One region of the Candidatus Pelagibacter sp. PS_31 genome, then DNA from elsewhere that is predicted to be linked to it. Evidence: riboswitches for the same ligand, from Rfam matches in the RefSeq annotation. Region 1 holds a riboswitch; the other holds the start of a gene.
What was found. A riboswitch is a leader RNA that binds a small molecule or an ion and turns the genes downstream of it on or off. The one in region 1 is predicted to bind glycine.
Positions count from the first base shown of each region.

Region 2: linked by a shared signal. The riboswitch ahead of AC5SLN_RS00555 (malate synthase G) and the one ahead of gcvT (glycine cleavage system aminomethyltransferase GcvT) in region 1 are both predicted to bind glycine.

Region 1 is NZ_CM182069.1:857,989-863,541, reverse strand. Features, by position in the region: gene AC5SLN_RS04630 (5-oxoprolinase subunit C family protein) at 1-762, shown strand, start outside; gene AC5SLN_RS04625 (DMT family transporter) at 749-1,630, shown strand; glycine riboswitch at 1,655-1,744, shown strand; gene gcvT (glycine cleavage system aminomethyltransferase GcvT) at 1,822-2,928, shown strand; gene gcvH (glycine cleavage system protein GcvH) at 2,925-3,305, shown strand; gene gcvP (aminomethyl-transferring glycine dehydrogenase) at 3,306-5,553, shown strand, end outside.
Region 2 is NZ_CM182069.1:102,237-107,789, forward strand. Features, by position in the region: gene AC5SLN_RS00545 (YbaB/EbfC family nucleoid-associated protein) at 1-213, shown strand, start outside; gene recR (recombination mediator RecR) at 218-829, shown strand; gene AC5SLN_RS00555 (malate synthase G) at 816-3,011, opposite strand; glycine riboswitch at 3,082-3,169, opposite strand; gene AC5SLN_RS00560 (acetyl-CoA carboxylase carboxyltransferase subunit alpha) at 3,261-4,367, shown strand; gene secA (preprotein translocase subunit SecA) at 4,362-5,553, opposite strand, start outside.

The DNA of each region.
Region 1 (5,553 bases):
CTTCTAAAATTAAAAAATGGGAAAATTAATCTTAGTGTTACTGGGGATGTGCTTTTCAAGATAATTAGAAAAAATTCAAACATTGAAAATGGTGTTTGTTATAAAAACTATATTTTAGAAGACGAAGATCAAATTGATTTAATATCAACAAAAAATACTGCTTATGGATATTTATCAATTAGTGGGGGTTTAGAATTGAAAAAAACTTGGAATAGTTATTCTATAAATACCAAGGCGAATGTTGGTCCAAATAATGGAAAAAAATATTCTATAAAAGATAAAATTTTTATAAAAAATTCTGATTTTAAAAAAATTGAAGAAATAGAAATTGATTATAAAGAAGTTCCAGATAATATAATTAGAGTTATTAAAGGTACCAATTTTGATTATTTTTCAAAAGAGGCTCAAAATAATTTTTTTAACAAAGAATTTTCAGTTACAAAATTAGCAGATAGAATGGGCATTAGACTTAGTGGTCCTAAGTTAGAAAACATTGTTAGCTCTAATATAAAATCTGAAGGTCTTGTAAAAGGAGTAATACAAGTACCTGCTGATGGAAACCCTATTGTAATGTTGTCTGATCACGGAACTATAGGTGGATATCCCAAAATAGGTGTTGTTATTTCAGCAGACTTAGATCGAGTAGGTCAATTAACACCAGGCACTATTATAAATTTTAAGGAAGTAAGTCTTGAAGAAGCTCAGAATATATTTAAAGCATACACAGAGGATACAAATAAATATTTAAATGAATGTAATTAATAAAATTCCAGGTCCTATATTAGTTTTTATGGGAGCTTGCTGCTTAAGTTTTGGAGGCTTGATTGTTAAATCATTTGAAGGATCAACCTTATGGCAAATATTATTTTGGAGATCTTTATTTTTTTCGCTTACAGTCTTACTTTTTTTAATAATTACTTATAAAAAAAAATTATTTAAAGCGTTTTACGATTCAGGTTTACCAGGACTTATTGGTGGAGTTATTTTATCATTTGGTTTTTGTGGGTACGTCTTTGCGATGTATAATACAACTGTTGCCAATACTAATTTTATTATTTCGACACAAATACTTTTTTTAGCAATATTTGGTTATTTATTTTTAAAAGAAACAATTTCATCTATTACCTTAGCTTCAATTATTTTAGCAATTACGGGTGTCCTATTAATGGTAGGTAATTCTTTATCACCGGGAGAGATGTCTGGAAACTTAGCGGCTTTTAGCATGCCAATTACATTTGCAGTCTTAATTATAATTGTTAGAAAATTTCCTACAGTTGACATGGTGCCAGCTCAATTTATAGCTGGTGTGAGTTCATGCTTTATTGGATTTTTATTATCTGAGAAGCTTATGATTTCTTCACATGATATATTTTTAGGTTTTACAGCAGGTTTTTTCCAAGTAGGATTTGGTTTTATATTTATAACTATGGGTGCACGTAGTACACCATCTGCAATGGTTGGTATAATCATGCTATCCGAATCTGTGTTGGGACCAATGTGGGCCTTTTTATTTGCAGCTGAACGACCTTCTTTATTTACTTTAATCGGAGGAGGAGTAATTCTTTTTGCTGTATTATTGCAATTTTACTCACTACTTTTTTCAAATAAAAAAGAAAAAATTATTAATTGACTCTGTTACATATCTGGTAGATTATTCTTATATACGGGAGAGACTACAAACAATCGTAGCGCCGAAGGAGCAACCACCCAGGAATCTCTCAGGCAAAAGGACCGTAACATATTAACTCTGGAAAGAGATTAAGTTCTCGCCGACGGAATAAAACTCTCAGGCAAACATACAGATGGGTACAGTAAGTTAATATGGATATTTTAAAAACCGCACTTTACAGTTTACATCAAAAGCATGGAGCTAAGTTTGTTCCATTTGCTGGGTATCAAATGCCAATTCAATATTCTAAAGGAATTATTGAGGAACACAAAAGTACAAGAGAAAATGCAGGTATTTTTGATGTGTCCCATATGGGTCAGTTATTCATTAAAGGAGATGATAAGTTGGCAAAAGATCTTGAAAAAATTTTTCCAGCTGAATTGAGTAAGGCTAAATTAAATCAATCCAAATATAGTTTTTTAATGAATGATGAAGCAGGAATTTATGATGATTTAATTATCACAAAAGTTGAAGGTGGTTTTAACATTGTATTAAATGCTGCTTGTAAGAATACAGATTTTAAACTTTTAACTAAATTGTTAGAAGATAAGTATGAAATGATTTTAAGTGAAGAGCTATCGCTTATAGCAATTCAAGGTCCTAAAGCAGTCCAAATACTAGAAAAGATAATCAATGGAGTATCAGATCTAAAATTTATGAATGGTGATACGTTTAATTATCTTAAAGAAGAAGTTTATATCACAAGATCAGGGTATACCGGTGAAGATGGATTTGAGATATCGATCAAAAATGAGAACGCAGAAGTGTTTGTGCAAAAACTCATAGATGAAGGGGCTAATTTAATTGGATTAGGTGCCAGAGATACCTTGAGACTGGAGGCGGGACTTTGTTTGTATGGTCATGACATGGATATTAATAAAAGCCCAGTAGAAGCAAATTTAAAATGGGCGATATCAAAAAAAAGAATTCTTGAGGGTGGATTTATTGGATGCGAAAAAATTAAATCTCAAATAGAGAAAGGAGTAAGTAAAATCCGCGTAGGTATTAAGCCAGAAGGAAGAATTATAGCCCGTGAAAAAACTTCAATATTTAGTGAGGATGATAAAAATATTGGAGAAATTACAAGTGGAACTTTTGGACCGAGTGTTCAGGCCCCAGTTGCAATGGGTTATGTAGAAAATTCATTTTCTAAAATTGATACTAAGGTTTTTTTAGAAGTGAGAGGAAAAAAATATCCGGCAATTATAAGTAATTTGCCATTTTATAAAAAAAGTTATGTGAAAGGAGCTAGTAAATGAGTGAAGTAAAATATTCTAAAGAACACGAGTGGATAAAGTTAGATGGAGACACTGCTGTTGTAGGAATTACACAACATGCAACCGAAATGCTAGGAGATATTGTTTTCGTAGAGTTACCAGAAATAGGATCTTCAGTAGTTAAAGATGGCAATGCTGGAGTTGTAGAATCTACAAAGGCTGCAAGTGATATTTATACTCCTGTATCTGGAGAAATTATTGAAAATAACCAAGCCATTGTTGACGATCCTGCAAAAGTTAATTCTGATCCAGAAAATGAAGCATGGTTTTTTAAATTAAAAATTACTGATAAGTCTGAAATGGATTCATTAATGAATAAAGAAGAATACGAAAAATTTTCAAAAGAAAGTGGTAGTTAAATGTTAAAGAATGCTCAAAAAGATTTTATACAAAGACATATAGGTCCATCTATTGATGAACAAAATGTTATGCTTAAAGAGTTGGGATACCAAAATCTTGATGATTTAATAAAAGATACTGTACCAGAAAAAATTCTTCTTAAAGATGATTTAGATATTGGTGATCCAAATTCTGAATATAAAGCACTTAGAAAATTAAAAGATATTTCTAAAAAAAATAAGATTTATTCTAGCTTTATAGGAATGGGTTATTATGGAACTTATACTCCCTATGTAATACTTAGAAATATTTTAGAAAATCCAGGATGGTATACTTCTTATACCCCTTATCAGCCAGAAGTAGCACAAGGAAGATTGGAAATGTTATTAAATTTTCAACAAATGATAATTGACTTTACTGGAATGGATATTGCTAATGCCTCTCTTTTAGATGAAGGAACAGCTGCAGCGGAAGCTATGGGATTGAGTTATAGAATATCTAAGTCTGAATCTAAAAAAGTTTTTGTTTCAAAAAATTGTCATCCTCAAACAATTGATGTTATTAAAACAAGAGCTGAACCTTTAGGCCTAGAAATAATAGTTGGTGACGAAGATAAAGATATTAAAGAAGATATTATATGTGGTATCATTCAATATCCAGGAACTCTTGGAGATATTAAAGACCCAAGTGAGGCTATTAGTAAAATACATAAATTTAATGGAAAAGCTGTTTTAGCATGTGATTTGTTAGCACTTGCTAAACTAAAAACACCTGCTGAGTTAGGTGCCGATATTGCTGTTGGTAGCTCACAACGTTTCGGAATTCCAATGGGTTATGGTGGTCCCCATGCAGCATTTTTTGCTACAAAAGATGAATATAAAAGATCTATGCCAGGCAGAATAGTAGGTGTGTCAGTAGATAGACATGGAAAAAAAGCATATAGACTTGCCCTTCAAACAAGAGAGCAACATATAAGAAGAGACAAAGCTACAAGTAATATTTGTACTGCACAGGCACTTTTAGCAATAGTTTCTGCAGCTTATGCTGTCTATCATGGTCCACAAGGAATTAAAAAAATTGCAGAAAGTGTCTCTCAATTAACTAAAAATTTTGCAGATAAACTAAAGCAATCTGGTTATGAACTTTATTCAAATGAATTTTTTGATACGGTAACAATAAAAACTCTAGATAAAACAGAGAAGATATACAAAAATGCTTTAGATCAAGGAGTAAACATCAGAAAAGTGAATTCTGAAATGTTAGCAGTATCTTTTGATGAGAGAAAAAATCTTTTTAGAGCAAATCAGTTACTAAAAATCTTTAATTGTTCAGAAACAATTAAAGAGTCTATGAATGAAAGTTTATCTAATATTCCAAAAAACCTATTAAGAACTTCAACTTATTTAGATCATCCAGTTTTTAATAGTTATCATTCAGAAACAGAAATGCTTAGATATTTAAAAAAATTAGAAGACTCTGACATTGCTTTAAATAAATCTATGATTGCCTTAGGCTCGTGCACTATGAAACTTAATGCAGTTGCAGAAATGATACCAGTTACCTGGAAAGAATTTTCACAGCCACATCCTTTTTCTCCTGTAGAGCAAATGGATGGTTATAGAGAATTATTTACAGATTTGAAAAACTGGCTGAGATCAATTACTGGATTTTCTGGAGTTTCATTGCAACCAAATGCTGGTGCTCAAGGAGAGTTTGCTGGTCTAATGGTAATACGTAAATTTCATGAAAAAAATGGTGAAACAAATCGTAATGTTTGTTTAATTCCAAGTTCAGCGCATGGCACAAACCCGGCTAGTGCTCAAATGGTTGGTATGAAAGTAGTTGTTGTTAAATGTGATCAATATGGAAACGTAGACTATGAAGATTTAAAAAATAAAGCTGAAGAACATTCAGAAAATTTAGCTGCCCTTATGGTCACTTATCCATCAACACATGGTGTATTTGAAGAAAAAATAACTGACATATGTGAGTTAATTCATAATCATGGCGGACAAGTTTACATGGATGGAGCTAACTTAAATGCATTAGTAGGTATTGCAAAACCAGGAAATTTTGGACCAGATGTTTGTCATATAAATTTGCATAAAACATTTTGTATACCTCATGGTGGTGGTGGACCTGGTATGGGACCAATAGCCTGTAAAAAACATTTAGAAATATTTTTGCCAAAACATTCTGTGATAAAAGATTGTGGTCCAGTAACTGGAATGGGAGCGGTATCTGCAGCTCCTTGGGGTAGCTCAAGTA
Region 2 (5,553 bases), 560 kb from region 1:
TCAAATTCTGTAAAGGTTACTTTAAATGGTGAAAATGAAATGATCAAAATTGACCTTTCAGACGAAATATTAAAGGAAAATAAAATTATAATCGAAGATTTGATAGTGGCTGCCCATAATAATGCAAAATCAGAATTAAAATCTAAGACATCTGAAGAAATTTCTAAGTCTACAAGTGGATTAGGTATTCCTGGTTTTAAATGGCCGCTTTAAGAATATGCAAAATATTAATGAGATAGAAGAGTTAATTAAATTAATTTCAAAACTTCCTGGCTTAGGTCCTAAATCTGCAAAAAGAATTGTTTTAAAACTTATTAATAATAGGGATGAACTTGTAAAGCCAATAGCAAACACTTTGGCGCAAGTTTATAAAAATGTAATTAGGTGTCAATCTTGTGGTACTTTAAAATCTAATTCATTAGGCTGTAACAATTGTGAAAATTCAAAAGAAAAATATAATAAAATATGTGTAGTTGAAGACATTGCAGATCAATGGTCAATTGAAAATTCAAATATCTATAAAGGCTACTTTCATATTCTTGGTGGCACCATTTCTTCTGCTGGCCAGAGAAAAGAAGACCTTTTGATTAATTCATTAGTAGAAAGAGTTTCAAGAGAAAATATTGAAGAAGTTATACTAGCAACAAGTGCAACAGTTGAAGGTCAAACTACCGCTTATTACATAGAGGATAGTTTAAAAAAAACTTCTACTAAGGTTACAAAACTTGCTCAAGGACTTCCTGTTGGTGGCGAAATAGAAAGTCTCGATGATGGAACTTTATATTCAGCTTTTAAAAACAGAACTGGAATTAAAACTAATTCTGACTAGATTTCTTTAATAATCGATTTAGATGTAATAACGGTTCTGTGTAACCCGAAGGTTGCTCTTTACCTTTAAAGATTAAATCACAAGCTGTCTTAAAAGCAATTGATTGCTCAAAATTTTCAGACATCATTTCGTAGCTTCCTCTTCCAGAGCGAGTATAGGCACCATCATTTTTATTTTGATCATCAACAATTTTTGCCATTTTTTTCATTACTTCCATAACTTGTGATTTTGTACAAATATCGTGATGTATCCAATTAGCTATATGTTGAGAAGAAATTCTTAAAGTGGCTCTATCCTCCATCAAACCAACATTATTAATATCGGGTACCTTTGAGCAGCCAACTCCATGATCTATCCATCTGACGACATACCCTAAAAGAGTTTGTGCAGAATTGGAAATTTCGGAGTTAATTTCTTCCATTGACCAGTTTGGTCTATCTGCTACAGGAATTGTTAACAAATCATCCAGTTTTGCAGATTCTCTTTTTTGAATTTCTTTTTGTTTCTCAAAAATGTTTATTTCATGATAATGAAGAGCATGAAGAGCTGCCGCTGTAGGTGAGGGAACCCAAGCACAATTTGCACCAGCATTTAGATGGCTAGTTTTTTGTTCCATCATCTCTCTCATTTTGTCCGGCATAGCCCACATTCCTTTGCCAATTTGAGCCTTACCAGAAAGACCACATTGAAGACCTATGTCTACATTATTATTTTCATATGCCCCAATCCATTTAGAAGATTTCATATCACCTTTTTTAATCATAGGACCAGCTTCCATTGAAGTATGCATTTCATCACCAGTACGATCTAAAAAACCAGTATTAATAAAAAATACTCTATTTTGAAGTGTCCTAATGCACTCTTTTAAATTAGATGAGGTTCTTCTCTCTTCATCCATAATTCCAATTTTACAAGTGTATTTTTCCAATCCTAAAACTTCTTCAACTTTAGTAAAAATTAAATCAGTAAATGAGGTTTCATCAGGACCATGCATTTTTGGTTTAACAATATAAATGGAACCAGTTCTAGAATTACCTTTTTTTTTAATATCATGAAGGCAAGCTGCTGAAGTTATAAAGGCATCCATAATACCTTCTGGTATTTCAGAACCATCTTTTAAAGTGATTGCTGAGTTAGTCATAAGGTGTCCAACATTCCTTACCAATAATAAACTTCTTCCATGTAGCTTTAATCCTTTTCCATCTTTAGAAATATAACTTCTGTCGGGATTTAATTTACGCTCATAAGTCTTTCCATTTTTTTCAAAAGTTGATTTCAAATCACCTTTCATAAGTCCAAGCCAATTACGATAACAAATAACTTTGTCATCAGCATCTACTGCAGCAACACTATCTTCATTATCACAAATAGTTGAAACTGCAGCTTCAACAATAATATCACTAATTTTAGCAGGATCTTGTTGAGCGCTAAAAGCATTTGGGTCTATAATTATTTCTATATGAAGATTATTATTTTTTAAAATTATTGCTGATGGATCATTGGCCTCTCCTCTATGACCAATATATTTATCTTTATTTTTTAAAGATGTTTTATTACTATCTTTTAATACTACTAAAGAGCCATTATCAATTTTAAAGCCTGTAATATTATGCCATTCAAAATTTTCTAGAGGAAAATATTTTTCTAAAAAGTCTCTTCCATATTTTATAACCATTTCTCCTCTTAAAGGATCGTATCTTTGAGTGGCACTATCCTCAGATTGCTCGATTACATCTGTACCATACAAACTGTCATATAAACTCATCCATCTAGCATTAGCTGCATTCAGTGCATACCTTTCATTCATGATTGGAACTACTAATTGAGGTCCAGCAATACTAGTTATTTCTTCATCAACATTATTTGTTTTGATCTTAAAATCAGGGCCTACTTCTTTTAAATAATCAATTTCTTTTAAAAATTTTTTATACTCTTCTAGATTGATTTCATTTCCTTTATTTGCAATATGCCAATCGTCTATTTTTTTTTGTAAATCTTCTCTTATTTTTAATAGCTCTTTATTTTTTGGGGCTAGCTCATGAACTACTTGGTCGAAGCCTTCCCAGAATTTTTCAGAAGAAATATTTGTATCTTTAAGCAATTCTTCATTAACGAAGTTTAGCAACTTATTAGAAACTGATAGATTGTGTATTTTTGTATATTGTTCTTTCATAGCACCCATTTTACCCCATCTGTATTTTTGCCTGAGAGTTTTGCTCCATCGGCGAGATAAATCTCTTTCCAGAGTGTTATGTTTGATATCGGTCCATTTGCCTGAGAGTTTCCGGGGTGGTTGCTCCTTCGGCGCTATTATATAATAGTCTCTCCCGATATTGATTAAGACTATCTCTTAATAGAATTATGTCAAATATAAATTATTTCAAACATTTTATTGCCTTTTTTCTTATTTAATTAATAATTAAACAATCATATGAAAAATTATTTAAACTTTGAAGCAGACATTAAAAATTTAGAGATAGAAATAGACAAACTTAAAGACCCTTATAATCAAGATGGTCTTTCAGAAGTAGATACAAAAAAAATTTCTGAGTCTCAAAAAGAGATAGATAATAAGCTACAAGAGATTTACTCTAACTTAGACCCCTGGCAAACCACTCTAGTTGCAAGACATGAAGATAGACCTAAAGCAAAATTTTTTATTGATAATTTATTTGAAGATTTTATCCCATTATCAGGTGATAGATATTATGGAGAAGACAAATCCGTATTAGCAGGATTTGCAAAATTTGATGAAAAATCTGTGTTAGTTATTGGTCAAGAAAAAGGGGACAGCCTTGAAAGCAGAATTGAAAGAAATTTTGGAATGATGAGACCTGAGGGTTACAGAAAAACAATTAGATTAATGAAATTAGCAAATAAATTTAACATACCGATAATTTCTTTTATAGATACGCCTGGTGCTTACCCTGGTGTAGGAGCAGAAGAAAGAGGTCAAGCAGAGGCAATTGCAAAATCAATTGAGTGCTGCATGTCCTTAAACGTCCCAACTCTTGCAATTGTTATTGGAGAAGGTGGATCAGGAGGGGCTATAGCACTTGCTTCATCTAATAAGGTAATCATGTTAGAAAATGCAATTTACTCAGTAATATCTCCAGAAGGCTGTGCCACCATTTTATGGAGAGATCCTAAAAGAACTTTAGAAGCAGCAAAAGCTATGAAATTGTCTTCAAAAGACCTCTTAGAACTAAAAGTAATTGATGAAATTGTCCCAGAGCCAATTGGTGGTGCCCACAGAGATAGAGACCTAATATTAGATAACGTAAGAAAATCAATTGAAAAAAATTTGAATGAATTTTTTAACATGAGTGGAGAAGAAATTTTTAATCATAGAAAAAATAAATTTTTAACTATTGGAAGATCTAAAGGATTCGTAAATCAATTAGATGATCTAAGTAAACTCAGCATGAAAGAAAGTAAGGTTAATTTATTTATTAAAAACTTCTTTAAATCGAAGTTAAATTTAGTAGTTTTATTTGGAGTAATAGTTTTATTGGGCTATTTTATATTTTCTTTATAAGGCCCCACAACAGTTTTTAAACTTTTTACCTGTAGCTTCACATTTCTCATTTCTTGAAATCTTTTCATTTTTTCTTTGTATTAGTAAACACTTTGGATCGTTAGATGTTTCTTTTTTTAATGGTCTTGAAATACTTTCACCAGGTTCTTGAACTATTTTTAAATTAATTAAAATTGTAACAAAATCCATTTTCAATTTATTCAATAAGTTTTCGAAAAGAAAAAAAGCTTCTTTTTTATACTCAACTAATGGATCTCTTTGACCATAAGATCTTAGGCCAATAACTTGTCTTAGTTGTTCAAGATACTGAATATGTGACTTCCAGTTTAAATCTATACACTGAAGAAAAATTCTTTTTTCAACTTCTTTTGCTTTTTCTTCATCCAACATTTTAATTCTTTCATTTCTTGCTTCTAAAAATTTAGAATTAATTTTATTTTTGAACTCTTCATCTTTTAATTCAGTAACATTTTTAAATTCATTATCATCAACACTTTTTCCCAGTAAAGTTTTTAACTGATTGTTAAATTCATTATTTTTAGTTGTTGATAGTTTCTGTGTTTTTAAGGTGATTAGATGACTAATAATTTCAGATAAGAATTCATCTGAATAATCAAAAACTTTTTCACTATTCATCACACCATTTCTTTGAGAGAATATTACATGTCTTTGATCATTTAACACGTCATCAAATTTTAATAAATTTTTTCTTATATCAAAATTTCTAGCTTCAACTTTTTGTTGTGCCCTCTCAAGTGCTTTATTAATCCAGGGGTGATCAATACTTTCTCCATCTTTTAAGCCTAATTTTTGAAGGATATTATTCATAGATTCTGAACCAAAAATTCTCATTAAGTCATCTTCTAAACTAACATAAAAAATTGAACTTCCTTCATCGCCCTGTCTACCAGCTCTTCCTCTGGCTTGGTTATCAACTCTTCTAGACTCCATTCTTTCTGTGCCAATAACAAATAGTCCACCAAGCGATTTTATTTTATTTTTATTTTCTAAAAGTTCATCATCAGGTTGACTTCCTTTTTTCCCACCTAACTGGATATCAACACCTCTACCCGAGATACTTGTTGTGATTATAACTGAATTCATTTTTCCAGCATTTGCAATGATTTCAGCTTCATTTTCATGATTTTTTGCATTTAAAACTACATGTTTAATTTTTTCATCATTT